One region of the Hornefia porci genome, then DNA from elsewhere that is predicted to be linked to it. Evidence: riboswitches for the same ligand, from Rfam matches in the RefSeq annotation. Region 1 holds a riboswitch; the other holds the start of a gene.

Region 1 (7,703 bases):
GTGGCGGAGAGCATGCGCGATCCCCTGAAGTATTATGATAATAATCTCTGTGGCACAAAGACCATGCTGGAATCAATGGTGGCGCACGGGGTCGATAAAATTGTCTTTTCGTCAACGGCGGCGACCTATGGAATTCCCGAGCGCATTCCGATCCGGGAGACGGACCGTACTGAACCGGTGAATCCGTACGGAGAGACCAAGCTTTCCATGGAGAAGATGTTCAAATGGGTCGGAAAGGCTCACGGACTCCGGTTCGTGTCGCTGCGGTATTTCAATGCCGCAGGCGCGCATGTCAGCGGTCTCATCGGTGAGGATCATCATCCGGAAACGCATCTGATTCCTCTGATTCTTCAGGTTCCTGCCGGCAAAAGAGAGTTCATCAGTATCTTCGGGACGGATTACGCCACAGAGGACGGGACCTGTGTCCGGGATTACATTCATGTGACCGATCTGGCTCAGGCACACATCAAAGCGGTGGAGTATCTGATGGAGGGCGGACGCAGCGAAATCTTCAATCTGGGCAACGGCGTCGGGTTTTCGGTGCGTCAGGTGATCGACGCCGCCCGAAGGGTTACCGGACTGCCTGTCCCTGAAAGGGAGGAGACGCGCCGGCCCGGTGATCCGGATGTTCTGATCGCCTCCAGCGATAAGGCGAGGGAACTCCTGGGATGGAAGCCCGAGCATGACAGTCTGGAGGACATCATTGCCACTGCCTGGAACTGGCATCGTCGTCACCCCGACGGATACCGGGATTAAACCGCGCATTCCCCGCGGCTATGGTAAAAGCCCTGCAAGTATGGTATAATTCGGACATGCAGGGTTTTTTAGTATACATTTATAATATCGCATTCATCATCCTTTACATGAAGGTCATGGAGGTATGCACACGGGCGGAGGGCAGCACAGGTCTGCGCTGGATCCGGGATCTCCGGTTCCTGTTTCTGATGCTGCTGGTCCGGACCGTTATTAATTTTGCCTTCGATATGGGGCTGATCCAGGCGGATGTGCAGGGGATGGGGCGTTTTTATCTGAACCTGAATACCACGGCAGACGCGTTGATCTGTCTTTTTTATATCTGGTTTGTCACCGATTTTCTGGGACGGAAGGAGCGCGGCGGACTGTATTTTGTTCTCGCCGTCTGCGCGGGTCTGGAGTTTGCCGCCATCGATGCGTCCTCCTTCACCGTGCTGGCGCCCCTGGGGCAGTCGGCGATTTTCCTGTCTGCCGTTGCGACATTTGTATACGGCGTTGTTTCCTCCCGGGGAAACAAAGAAGAATCCGCCGGCGTTTTCCGCAGGCTGTGCATGGCGGCGACGGGGTTCGCGGCTGCGATTTTCGTGGAGAACATCTGGGTCTATCTCGCGAACGGCAAAGGCTGGTTCGATTTCGGTTACCGGGTGAATCCTGTGGATTACCTGTTCAGCATTGTGATGGCTGTCTGGCTGGTGCGCTGGATCCGCCGCATCGACGCCAGTGCGGAAAACAGTGCGATCGCGAGGAACCTCAGTCGTGAAAAGGGCGGGGAACCGCTGCGGAGTCCTGTGAACGAGCAGGAGAAGATGGAACAGTTCTGCAGCTATTACAAAATGACCGGCAGGGAGACGCAGGTGCTGGGTCTGATTCTGGGCGGCAGAAGCAATCAGGAGATTGCGGACGCTCTCTTCATCACGGTGGGAACGGTCAAGCATCATGTGCATAATATTTTCACCAAGCTGGAAATCGAGCGGCGCAGCCAGCTGATGCGGATGTTTATCGATTTTCAGGAACCGGAGGAGTGAATCGGCAGGCGGCCCGTTTCGTCTGAGGATGCGGGCCCGATCCGGAGAAAACCGGTCAGAGGGAACCGGACCCGCCCGGCGGCCGTTTGAGCGGGGACATATATTTGACTTGGAGGCGACTGTTTATGTGGGGACACATATTTAATCTGAAGGACCCCCTGGTGGGGGCGGACAACACGTGGGCGCTCTGGACAATCTGCATCGTGGGGGCGTCTGCCGCGATTATGCTGGAACAAAGATATCAGTGGGCGTCGAAGGTCACCGGAGCGCTGATTGCGCTGGTGCTGGCGGTGGCGCTTTCCAATTTCGGGATCATTCCGATGGAATCGGGTGTGTGGGACGCGGTCTGGGACTATGTGGTCCCGCTGTCGATTCCGATGCTTCTGATGAAATGTGACATTCGCAGGGTCGGTCGTGACTCCGGGAGAATTCTCGGGATTTTCCTGATCGGCTCGGTGGGCACCGCCTGCGGCGCCATGATCGGATACGGGCTTTTGCGGCAGTATATTCCGGAGCTGGCGAAGCTGGCCGGCGTATTCACCGCGACCTACATCGGCGGAGCCGTAAATTTTACCGGCGTGGGAAAGGCTCTCGGCGTCTCCGCCGGGACGATGTCCTCTGCGACAATGGCGGACAATACGATGATGGCTATCTGCTTCCTGGTTCTGATGCTGATTCCGTCCGCCGGTTTTTTTCTGAAGAGGTTTTCGCATCCGCTGATCGACGATATAGAAGCGGTGAAGCGTTCCGTCGGTAACGGCGGAGAGGAGGAGTACGAAGGGGCGTTTGCCCGTCCGCGTGAAATCTCTCTGAGGGACATCGCTCTGACCGTTTCCGCCGCGTTTGTGATCGTCAGCATTTCCTTCTTCATGGCGGATATGCTTGGGCGGGTGATTCCCAGAAGCAATTCGGTTCTGATGATGTTCAACACGCTGCTGGGAAACGACTACATTTGGCTCAGCACGATTTCCATGGTCTGCGCCACAGTGAAGCCCCGATTTTTCGGAGGCATCCGCGGGACAGAGGAGATAGGAACATTCTTAATCTATATTTTCTTCTTTGTTATCGGCGTTCCCGCATCAGCGCCGGGAATCATCCAGTCACCCGTCCTGCTCCTTTACGCGGCGATTATCGTCGGCGTGAATATGCTGTTCTGTTTGGTGGCGGGGAAATTCCTGCATTACGATCTGGAAAGCATTATCCTGGCGTCCAACGCGAACATCGGCGGTCCGACGACGGCGGCGGCCATGGCGGTGAGCAAGGGATGGAAGTCGCTGATCGGCCCATCGATTCTGGTGGGGATTATCGGATACGTTCTCGGCACATATATGGGGCTGCTTGTCTGGGGAATTCTGGAATTTTAGCGGGGAACAAAATCACTGTCCGGATTTTTTCCCGGCGCTGCCCGCAGTTTAATTGTGCCGCACTGATGTCCTTCGCGCGGACTGTCGCCGGCAAGGATGCGCGAAAGCCGGCATCGCAATCACTGATATCCTGTCCGTGCGGAGAAACCCGCGCAGCGTCCCTGATTGAATAAATTCTGACGAAACCGCAAAAAAATCCCAAAGTTATAACTAAAGTTCATTGCATAATCCGTGTAAAAGTCTGATAATACAGATAAAAGCTTGCCGGGTTTTCCGGCACGGGCGCGGATTTCTGCCGCATGCCGCCTCCCGTTTGTGCTCGACTTTTTTCAACCGGGGCGGATGGCGGAGGAGCCGTGCAGAAAGGAGTTATTATGTTAAATTCATTTTTTCAGAGTACGCTCGGAAGACCGTCGCTGATCTCACCGGACGACACATGGGCCCTGCTGTTCGTGCTGGTCGTCAGTGTGGCGCTGGCGATCTATCTGGAGCAGAGGTACACCTGGGCGTCCAAACTTTCCGGCGCGATTATCGCACTGATCTTCGCTCTGGTTTTGTCCAACATCGGGATTCTGCCGACGAACAGCACCCTGTATGACGATATCATCTGGGGCTATGCGGTGCCGCTGGGTATTCCTCTTCTGCTACTGCAGTGCAACATGAAGAAGATCTGGAAGGAGACCGGACGCGTCATGATCGTTTTCCTGATCGGCGCGGTGGGAACCTGCCTGGGCGCACTGCTGGCATATCAGCTGCTGCATGACGCGGTGCCTGAGGCAGCCGGCGTAGCGGCAATGATGACCGGTTCCTATATCGGCGGCGGCGTAAACTTCGCCGCGCTGGCGACGCAGTTCAAGGTGAGCGGCGGAACCATCGGAGCGACGACTGTTGCGGACAATCTGCTGATGGCGCTGTACTTCTTCGTCCTGATTTTGTTCGCGGGACTGAAATTCTTCCGCAGCCACTACACCCATCCGCACATCGACGAGGTGGAGAAGAACGGGCTCGGCGATTCGCAGACACAGGCAGCTGCTTACTGGAGCCGCAAAGACATCTCGCTGAAGGACATCGCTCTGAATCTGGCTTACGCTGTGGTCATCGTGTTCTTCTCGAACCTGATTTCCATGGGCATTGCCAATGTCATCCCGACAGACAACGCGATCCTGAAGATGTGTAATACATTCTTCGGCTCTCAGTACGTCTGGATCACCACGCTGTCCATGATCGTCGCCACCTATGGAGAGACGCAGGTACAAAAGCTGAACGGTTCGCAGGAAATCGGTACCTATTTCATCTACCTGTTCCTGTTCGTCATCGGCGTTCCGGCCTCCATCTATCAGATCATCACACAGACGCCGGCGCTGCTGCTGTTCACTGCGATTATGGTAATCGTCAACATGCTGTTCTGCTTCATCGGCGGCAAGCTGCTGCACTTTGACCTGGAGGACTGCATCCTGGCGTCCAACGCGAACATCGGAGGACCGACCACCGCGGCCGGCATGGCCATTTCCCAGGGCTGGAGTCAGCTGGTCGGACCGATTATGCTGGTCGGAACCTTCGGCTACGTTATCGGTACGTATCTCGGCGTTGTTATCGGCGGAATTCTGGGCGCGTAAAGCTGAGGGGGCGATATTATGGCGAGTTATACTGAAACGCCGATTCCGGTTCTTCCGGATCTGGAGCAATACACAAAGACAGCCTTTATCGACTCTCCGCTGACAGAAGTGAAGGAAAGCGAAAAAATTGACATCCGGATGCAATATCCGGTTCTCGGATTCAAAAACGGGGAGCAGAGATGTTTCCTGCGCAGGGAAGTATATGAAATGCTGCAGAAAGCGGCGGAAAGCCTCCCGGAAGGATACTGCTTCCGGATCTGGGACGCCTGGAGACCCTTTGCACTGCAGGAGGAGCTCTTTGTCTCATACAGCGCCAAAATCATACGGGAGTTTCATCTGGAAAACATGTCGGAGGAGGAACAGCACCGTTTCATCGGCAAATTCGTCGCCAATCCTATTCCGGACAGGACTCTGCCGCCGGCGCACACCACGGGCGGAGCTATCGATCTGACGCTTGTTGGCCCGGACGGGAAAGAGCTGGAGATGGGATGCGGCTTCGACGCCTTCACCGACAAAACCAGGACTGCTTTCTTCGAGACAGAGGAGGCTGCGGGACTGCCGGATGCGGCGCTCATACGAGACAATCGCAGACTGCTCTATCATATCATGCTGGAGGCCGGCTTTACCAACCTGCCTTCCGAATGGTGGCACTTTGAATACGGGGACAAAAACTGGTCCGCCGTTGTCGACAGACCCGCTCTCTACAACGGGATCTTCGAGCTGGACTGAAGCTGATGTAAGCTGAAACCATATACTGATGCGGGCTCCGGGAAATCCGGAATCCGCATCAGTTTTGTTTGCCCAGCATGTGTGTCCGTCGCACCTCTTGACACCTTCAGAAACGGTTGATATAATTTCAGTAGAGAAAATGACAATTGAAATCCGTTCAGTGCCGCAGAATCCTTGTGGTTAAAAGGGAATCAGGTGAGATACCTGAGCGACTCGGTCACTGTAAACAGGAAGTACATCACAATAAGCCATTGGATCCTGAACCGATGAAAGCGGTGAAATCCGCAGAACCGTCGGCGGATCTGAGAAGGCGTGGTGTGCGGTATTACCTGTGAGCCAGGAAACCTGCTGAAGGGAGTGGAATTGGGGAATGACTTCCAGAGAAAGCTTCACCAATATCGCCGGAATGTGGATATGCTCTTCCATTTTTTGGCGTGTCAGGCCTGCTTTCCAAAGCGGGTTTTTCTTTTGCGATCAACAAAGGAAGATCCGGCGGGCCGCAGAGAACATCTCTCTCATTGACAAAAAAGAATTCTGCGAACCCGGGTACAGGAATGAGGCAGGGATTTTGTGGCAGGAAGTTTATGAATCGATCCGTTGATTGCCATTAAAAAAACTATTGGTGTTTTATTTGTGAGGAGGAAAACATGACGAGTAGTTTAAAAAAACTGGCTGTGCTGATTCTGTCTGCACTGATCCTTATCTCCTTCAGCATCATCCTGACGCCTCAGACATATGCGGCTGACGGTGATGAGAACAGTGTGGAGCTGACAGTAAAAGCCGAAGGCATGTTCAAGCCGGATTCTGCGACTCTGGTCAAATCCGGCGGCAAGAAGACGCTGATCATCAGAGACGACAGCACATCTTATGACAAGTACTATGTGGGAAAAGCTTCTGCTGCGCGCCTGTACGGATACGGCAGCGGCGCGGTCAACCCGACTCAGGAGACGATCGACGGCAAAAATTATCAGGTCTTTACTGTGGATGTAACCGGTATTGACCTGAGTAAATCATTTATCATCTCTACCCACTCAAAGAAAAAGCTGACATGGTATGAAAGAACGGTAACAGTCAATGAAAAAGAAAAGATACTTGATACTGTCGCCGGTGACGGAGCCTCGGTTAGTGCGAAGGACGGAGTTGAAAACGCGACACTGAAGGAGACCACAGAGAAGATTGAAACTGAAATGACAGAAGAGCAGGCAAAGGCCTATGTTGACGCCAACGACAGCCCTCTTCTGGTTGCAGGTCTGATCGGGGAAATCTATATCCATCCTAAAAAGACTGCTGAGGAGCAGGCAGCGCAGGCCGTTCTGACAGAGAAGACAGCGAAGATCGCGAAATATGCATATGATAAGCTGTCTGACGAGGACAAGAAAAATGTTCCGGAGATTCCGGACGGGCTCGGCTATGAATACCCGGGAGCAGGCGGAGCCGATTACTTTGTCAGCACCGGAGATGCGAGCAAGGACGATCCGCTGAATACGAAACCGGACAAAAAGAAGGAAATCCTGGTCTGCAGCTTCGGCACCAGCTATACTGACAGCCGTGTTGCCACCATCGGCGGAATCGAAAAAGCTCTGGCAAAGACTTACACCGACTACAGTGTAAGAAGAGCCTTCACATCTCAGGTAATCATCAATCACATCCTGGCCAGGGATGAAGAGAAGATCAACACTGTCAGAGAAGCCATGAACCAGGCTAAGGAGGCAGGCGTCACCAATCTGATTATTCAGCCGACCACATTGATGAACGGTGAAGAATATGACCAGATCAAACGGGATGTTGAACAGAACAAATGGGACGGCGTGACGATCACCTTCGCTGAGCCGCTGCTGGGCATGGCAGGCGATTCCGCAGACACCATCAACGAAGACAAGACCGCGGTCGCCAGAACTGCCGCAGAAGCAGCAGTAAAAGACGACGGAAAAGACGTCAGCGCGCTGACCGGCGACAGCGACACTGCTTACGTGTTCATGGGTCATGGAACCGGACATGCGGCAAATATCACCTACACACAGATGCAGACAGCGATGACCGGCCTCGGCTACAAGAATGCGTTCGTCGGAACCGTTGAAGGGGAAGAACGCAATGATCCTAATAATGCAGTTTCCGCTGTCCTCAAGAAGGTAAAAGACGGTGGATATTCCAGAGTTGTTCTGAGACCTCTGATGGTTGTTGCCGGCGACCACGCTAACAACGATATGAACGGGACC
Region 2 (7,703 bases), 790 kb from region 1:
GCGGTTGCGGCGGTCCTTTTTTCAGGATTGGCAGGCACGCTGAATGTGAGCCGAATGTGCGGGGGGCGCCGGGTATGCGGGCGCACCGGAGACGTCGGAGCATCGAACGCGCAGGGTGCATCGGGTGCACCCTGCATATTCACCCGGGTGTCATTCCTGCGATTCGCTTTTCTCCGGTTCAGCCTGCTGCTCCCGGTGCTCGGATGCGATCCGGACAATCTGATCATATTTGTCCAGTATCTTCGGATAGTTCTCGTGAACGTGCGGGAACATGCATCCGCTGCAGTCCTTGAACCCGTTTTCCGTGTACCTGAAATTTCCTCCGCATTCCGAGCCCAGGGCGTAAAGCGGACAGTAGCAGAAGAGGCAGTTGAACTTCTCCGGCCTGCTTGTATTGTGGCAGGGGAAAAATTCACATTCTTTATGCTGGAAAAAGGTAAACTTTTTCTCCAGCAGCTCTTTGATTTCTTTGTCTGTCATAATAAACCTCCATGTGATTTCTACTATATCAATTCCGGATAGAATCGTCAAGCGGAGGAAATTGACAGAACACGGAGATGTGTAGTAAGATAAACAGTGCCGGTTCATTGAGTCCCGTCGGACTTGATGAGCGCCGGATATTGCAGATATTCAGCGGCGCCGGCGGGTGACGGAAGAAAGGAAATGCATGTTTAAAGACGGAATCGGTGAAAGTTCCGAGTTTTCAGGGCTTCATCCCTGGGTTAATCTTATCTATTACATACTGGCCATTGGAATAACGATGTTTTCGCTGTCGCCGTGGTTCCTGGCGGCGACCTTTGTGCTGTCATGGACGTACTCTGTCCTGCTGAAGGGACGCGGAACCGTGAAGCTGAACCTGATTTTCAGCTTCTGGACGCTGGTGCTGATGGCGGTGATCAATGTTCTTTTTACTCATGAAGGCGTCACCGTGCTCTTTTATCTCAACGACAACGCAATCACGATGGAGGCGTTCATCTTCGGACTCAGTGCCGCGGTAATGCTGGTGTCAGTGATCATCTGGTTTGTCAGCTTCAATGTGGTCATGAGCGCGGACAAGCTCATTTTCATCTTCGGGCGGGCCGCGCCCGTGCTGGGTCTGACTTTGTCCATGATATTCCGCTATGTGCCGCTCCTGAAGGACCGTTTCGCGGAGATCCGCATGGGGCAGGCCTGCTTGACCGGAAATCAGAAGAAGAGCAGAGCCGCACGGATCCGGCAGTTCGGGAAGGAACTTTCCATCCTCGTCTCGTGGTCGCTGGAGTCCTCCATTGAGAGTGCGGATTCCATGGAGGCCAGAGGCTACGGCCTGCGGGGGCGCACCAGCTTCCATCTTTATCGGTTCACAAAGAGAGATCTGCTGCTTCTGCTTGTGATGTGCGGTCTTGGCGTCGTCGTCATAGCGGGCGCGGTTATGGGAAAAACGACCGTCTGGTTCTACCCGGAGTATGTGCTTCGCCGGTTCGACCTGATGACGGGGCTGACGCTGGGCGCCTATGTGCTGCTTCTGGCGCTGCCGATTCTTATCGATATCAGTGGGGAGGTCCGATGGAAACGATCCGGTTTGGCAATGTAACATTTTCATATCCGCTCTCTGACAGTCCTGCGCTGGACCGCGTGACCTTTGAGGTGCATCCGTCGGAGTTTATTGTAATATGCGGAAAATCCGGCTGCGGCAAGACGACGCTGCTGCGGCACATGAAGAAAAACCTTATTCCCTATGGAAGAAGAGAGGGCTCGGTCACCTACGGAGGTACCGAGATTTCCGCGCTGGACGATCGCAGAAACGCGTCCGAAATCGGCTTTGTGCAGCAGAACCCGGACAATCAGATCGTCACGGACAAGGTCTGGCACGAGCTGGCGTTCGGACTGGAAAGCCTGGGGCTGGACAATCGGACCATCAAACGCCGCGTGGCTGAGATGGCCAGTTATTTCGGGATCCAGGCCTGGTTCCGCAGAGACGTGAGCCAGCTGTCCGGCGGGCAGAAACAGCTGCTGAACCTCGCGTCGATCATGGCCATGCAGCCGAAACTTCTGGTCCTGGACGAACCGACCTCGCAGCTGGATCCTATCGCCGCGTCAGAGTTCCTGCGAACGATTTACAAAATCAACCGGGATCTCGGAACTACCGTTATCCTTTCGGAGCATCGTCTGGAGGAGGCGTTTACCATGGCCGACAAAGTCCTGGTCATGGATCGGGGAAGAATCATCGCATATGACGATCCCCGGCGCATCGGACGGCTGATGTCCGGTAACGGAGGCGGCAGCCGCCATCCCATGTTCTACGGGCTTCCTTCAGTGACCCGGATTTTCTATTCCGCAGGCGGAGAGGGCGAGAGTCCGCTGACCATCCGTGAAGGAAGACTCTGGATCGATGAGGAGATGCGCCGGGCCGGGAAGGAACCGGAAAAAGGGATCCCTCTCTGGCAGAAGGGAACCGGGAAGGAAGAGAAACCGCGGAAAATCAAGGATCCGGCAATCCATATGGAAAATGTCTGGTATCGTTACGACCGGAACTCCCAGGATGTCCTTCGGGGACTGACGATGGATGTGGAGAAGGGGCAGCTCTTTTGTATCCTCGGCGGAAACGGCGTAGGAAAGAGCACAACGCTGAAGGCAATCGCCGGGATTGTAAAGCCTCAGCGCGGAAAAATTGAGGTGAACGGCCGTCTGGCTATGCTGCCCCAGAACCCGCAGGCGCTGTTCACAGAGATCTGCGTGGAGGACGAGCTGCTGGAGGCCCTGCATGACGAAAAAGGTACAGACGGGGAAAAAGTGAAGAAGGTTGTGGATATGCTCCGGCTCATGGAGATCGAACATCTCCGGAAGGCACATCCCTACGACCTGTCAGGAGGTGAGCAGCAGCGACTGGCGCTTGGGAAGGTTCTGCTGGTGGATCCGGATGTGATTCTTCTGGACGAGGCCACCAAGGGTCTGGACCCTTTCTTTAAAATCGCCCTTGCGAAGGTTCTGAAGAAGCTGACCGATGCGGGCAGGACTTTGTTCATGGTGTCTCATGACATCGAGTTCTGCGCGGAATACGGCGACTGCTGCGCTATGTTTTTCGACGGAGGAATCGTGTCGGCCGGACCGCCGAAGGAGTTCTTTCCGGGAAACAATTTCTATACGACGACGGCGAACCGCATGGCGCGGGATTACTTCCCTGAAGCTGTCACATGGGAGGAGGTGGCGAAATGCGTCGGGGATTCGATCTGACTCAGTATGAGGCCGCGGCCAGAAAACGCACCGCCGTTTCCGCATTTCTGATTCTCGGCGTAATTCCTGTTACCGTGCTGGGAGGAAGCTTCCTGCTGGGCTCGGATCTGTATATGGTTGGCAGCATCCTGATTGTGATCTATACGATGATTCCGTTTTTCATGGTGTTCGAACGGCGAAAGCCCAAGGCCCGGGAGATCGTCCTGATCGCGATGATGGCAGCTCTGACTGTTGTGATTCACCTCTTCTTTCATCTGACTGTTCCGATTCAGGCGGGGACGGCCATGATAATCATCTCCGGAATTTCGCTGGGACCGGAGGCGGGTTTCCTGATCGGCGCACTGGCGCGGTTCGTCTGCAACTTTTATATGGGGCAGGGACCATGGACGCCGTGGCAGATGTTCTGCTGGGGGCTGTTGGGATTCCTGGCGGGGCTCGCCTTCAACAAAGTAAACTACGAGGAGATCCGGGATCGGGGATTCCGTGACGAGCTTGCCTCGCGAAGCCTGCGGATGGTGATGGGGCCGGTACTCTGCATCGCCTTTGCGCTGGCGGCGGCCTATATCTGCTATCTGATCTGGCCGGGAAAAGACCAGACATTTTTCGGCTGGCGGCTTTACGCGTTCGGGGTGGCCGGTCTGCTGGGAGGTCTGCTGGTGCAGCGGAAACGACTCTCCGTGGACGGACTGACCATGGCTCTGTTCACCTTCTTTGTGACATTCATCGTGTACGGCGGAATCATGAATATCTGCGCGATGGTGACCTCAGCCGCCATGCCGGGCGGGCGGCCGGTGAGCCTGAACACGCTGCGGATTCTCTATATCTCCGGAGCACCCTACGATGCGGTTCACGCCGGCGGCGCCGCGGTGTTCATCTTCTTTTTCGGAGATATGTTTATCAGGAAGCTGGAAAGAATCAAGATCAAATACGGGATTTACAGGTGACGATATGGAGAGGCAGATTTTTCTGGCGACGTTTTCCGACGACGCGCTGAAGGTGATAAAAAAATACGGTATCGGCATTGAATTCAACCAGTTCTGCATTTCTCAGACTCTGGATGAGGACAAAATCGACCGGACGATAGCCGCGATGCAGAAGGAAATGAAGGAATGCGGCGTTTCGGACGAGCGCGGCGCGATTGTTCACGGTCCCTTCACCGAACTCTGTCCGCAGTCTATCGACCCGCTCTTTGTGGATCTCGCCATGAAACGCTTCGAGCAGGCCTACGAAGGCTGCCGGCGGCTGGGGCTGAAACGTCTGGTAGTGCATTCCGGATTTATTCCGCTGATTTATTTCCCGGTCTGGCACGTGAAGCAGTCAGTGAAATTCTGGAGCAGATTTATGGAGGACAAGCCGGAGGACTTCACCCTTTACATTGAGAATGTGCTGGATTCAGAGCCGGAGTCGCTGACGGAAATTGTATCGCAGATAGACGATCCGCGTGTGAAGCTCTGTCTTGATGTGGGTCACGCCAATGTGGTGACAGAGCCTGAGTACAGCGTCACGGACTGGATCCGGATTATGGGCCCCCGGCTTGGGCACTTCCATCTTCATAATAACGACGGAAGCAGCGACCAGCACAGACCTCTTACCTCGGGAAGCCTGAACATGAAGGAAATCCTGGCGGCAATCGACGATTACTGCGATCCCTCTGCGACACTGACCATAGAGAGCAGGGAGTGCGACGAGAGCGTCGCCTGGCTGCTGAAGCAGTGATGGAATTTCCTCTTGACGAAAGGGGAAATATCCGATACAATTAAGGTGCAATTGAAAATGCGTTTCGCGTTCTTCCACACGGAAGCTAAGAGGGAATCAGGTTGAACGCCTGAGCGGTCCCGCCACTGTAGTTGGAGAGCTGTGTCGCAGGATGCCACTGGGAAACCGGGAAGGCGCGGCCGGCGATGATCCATAAGCCAGGAGACCTGCGCGAAAGCGTTTCTAATCGGCGGTGAACCGATGGTAGAAACATATGCATCAGCGAATACGGGCTGTGGGCAGAACCACAGTCCTTTATACTATCTGAGGATAGTGCGGATTACGGGGAGCCCCAATTGCTTTTCATTCTTTTTTCATTTTGAGGCAGGCCCCGTCACCCTGCCTCGTTTGCTGTAGCAGGAAAGAATCGGAAAGCGCAGGAATGTTAGAAAGGGGAAGAGTTATGGAAGATGAACTGTTGAGAAAGGCAAAGAGAAGGAAAATCAGGACGATCGCTGTTCTCGTGATTGTCGCACTTGCGGCAACCTCGGCGGTTTTCGGTCTGAGCATTAAAAGCGCCCGGGCGGAGAAGGCGAAGGCGACAGCGGCGCAGGAATCCGCGGAGACTCAGACCGCGTCCGATTCCGGTACGACGGAGAAGAAATCAGCGTCCTCGAAGGAAAAGAAAGACAAGGCCGCCGTGAAAAAGGTGGACGAGCTGATCGCTGCGATCGGCGATCCGGACAAGGTGACGCTGGACAGCAAGGACGCCATTCAGAAGGCGAAAAAGGCGTATGACAAGCTCAGCAAAGACCAGAAGGAGATCGTGGAGAACAAAGAGGTTCTGACCGCGGCTCTGGAGAACTACCGGAAACTGGTTAAGGAGAAGAAGGCAGAAGCGGCCAAGAAAAACGGCAGCTCATCGTCTGCAGCTGCCTCGGCTGCAAAATCCGTGACCATCAGCATCGAATGCAGGGATCTTGCAAATGATATGTCCCGGCTGAAGGACCCCGCCAAGAAAAAAAATATTCCTTCAAGCGGCGTCATTCTGTCAGCCACAAAGTATCAGTTCAAGAGTGGTGAAACCGTTTACGACGCGCTGAAGTCCGTCTGCAGATCCCGCGGCATCGCGTACATCAAGAAGGACGCGGGCGCTTATGACGGCGTGTATATCAGTTCCATCGGTCATCTCGCGGAATTCGACGGCGGCAAGAACAGCGGCTGGCTGTACTACGTGAACGGAGTCACGCCGAATTACACCTGCTCCAAATACAAGCTGAAGAATGGCGATGTAATCAAGTGGCACTACACCGTCAATTACACAAAGGAGTAGATAAATACGCCGCAGGCGCAGCGGCGGCAGAATGCATCGACAGAATAAGAGAGAGGCGAGGAGCGCCGCCGGAGCATCGCGGAGGCGCTCCGGCTCTTTTTTTGTGCTAAAGGCAGAGCAAAGACAGAGTAAATGTGATAGAATAGTAAGTGTCTGTTCACGCATCAGGCAGACAAATGAATGGAGAGTAACGAATGAGTTTTGAAAATCTGAATTCCAGGCAGCAGGAGGCGGTGCGTCAGCTGGAGGGACCGCTGCTGATTCTGGCGGGCGCGGGTTCCGGCAAGACAAGCACCATGACCCACCGTATCGCTCATATGCTTGAAGAGGGGATTTCTCCGTACAGCATACTGGCGGTGACCTTTACCAACAAGGCCGCCAGGGAAATGCGGGAGCGAGTGGAGGATCTGGCGGGAGACCGGGCGGGATCCATGTGGATCATGACCTTTCACGCCATGTGCCTTCGCATTCTGCGGGTCTATCCGGAGGAAGCGGGGTATGAGCCGAACTTTGTCATCTACGACGGCACTGATCAGAAGACCCTGGTGAAAAACATCCTGAAGGAAAACGGGATCAGCGACCGGGAATTCGCGCCGCAGTATCTGCTGGCGGTGATCAGCGACCAGAAGGAGAAGGGCGTGGATCCGGAGCAGTACCGGGAGACAATGGAGAATAATTATAAAACAAAGGCGATTTACCTGGTGTACAGAGAGTATCAGAAGCGGCTGAGGCAGAACAACGCGATGGACTTTGACGATATTCTGCTGAACACCGTGAAGCTCTTTGAGCGGAATGAGGAGATTCTGCTGCGTTACCAGGAGCGTTTTCAGTATATCATGGTGGACGAGTATCAGGATACGAACCATATTCAGTACCGGCTGATCCGCCAGCTGGCGGACCGGCACCACAATCTGTGCGTGGTCGGGGACGACGACCAGTGCATTTACCAGTGGCGCGGGGCGGATATCCGGAACATCCTGGACTTTGAATCGGATTTTCCGGAGGCGAAGGTCATCAAGCTGGAGCAGAACTACCGGAGCAAGGGGAACATTCTGGACGCGGCGTATTCGGTAATCCGCAACAACCGCGGCCGAAAGAGCAAGAAGCTGTGGACGGACCGTGACAGCGGCGAGAAGCTTCGCTATTACAGGGCGAATAATGACCATGAGGAGGCGGCGTATGTGGCCCGGCAGATCGGATATATGAACCGCGCCGGCCGGCCGCTGACGGATTTCGCGATTCTGTACCGGACCAACGCCCAGTCACGGCTTTTTGAGAGCGCTCTTTCCCGGGATGGAATCCCGTACCGCATTTTGTCCGGCATGCGTTACTATGACCGGAAGGAAATCAAGGACATCATGTGCTATATGCGGCTTGTGGTCAATCCGAAGGATGACCTGTCAATGCGGCGCATCGTGAATGAGCCGAAGCGCGGCATGGGCGACAAAACCGTGGAGAAGGT

The links. A riboswitch is a leader RNA that binds a small molecule or an ion and turns the genes downstream of it on or off. The one in region 1 is predicted to bind cobalamin.
Region 2: it holds a riboswitch for cobalamin, as region 1 does, so the genes downstream of both, BHK98_RS06135 (DUF4430 domain-containing protein) here and BHK98_RS09745 (sirohydrochlorin cobaltochelatase) in region 1, are expected to answer to the same signal.

What each region holds. Positions count from the first base shown of each region.
Region 1 covers NZ_MJIE01000001.1:2,082,009-2,089,711, forward strand. The annotation lists gene galE (UDP-glucose 4-epimerase GalE) at 1-756, shown strand, start outside; gene BHK98_RS09720 (LuxR C-terminal-related transcriptional regulator) at 813-1,778, shown strand; gene BHK98_RS09725 (DUF819 family protein) at 1,904-3,142, shown strand; gene BHK98_RS09730 (DUF819 family protein) at 3,517-4,758, shown strand; gene BHK98_RS09735 (M15 family metallopeptidase) at 4,777-5,487, shown strand; cobalamin riboswitch at 5,629-5,854, shown strand; gene BHK98_RS09745 (sirohydrochlorin cobaltochelatase) at 6,135-7,703, shown strand, end outside.
Region 2 covers NZ_MJIE01000001.1:1,288,871-1,296,573, reverse strand. The annotation lists gene BHK98_RS06160 (cysteine-rich small domain-containing protein) at 151-480, opposite strand; gene BHK98_RS06155 (energy-coupling factor transporter transmembrane component T) at 668-1,573, shown strand; gene BHK98_RS06150 (ABC transporter ATP-binding protein) at 1,546-3,213, shown strand; gene BHK98_RS06145 (ECF transporter S component) at 3,192-4,157, shown strand; gene BHK98_RS06140 (sugar phosphate isomerase/epimerase family protein) at 4,162-4,929, shown strand; cobalamin riboswitch at 4,979-5,157, shown strand; gene BHK98_RS06135 (DUF4430 domain-containing protein) at 5,372-6,241, shown strand; gene BHK98_RS06130 (ATP-dependent helicase) at 6,436-7,703, shown strand, end outside.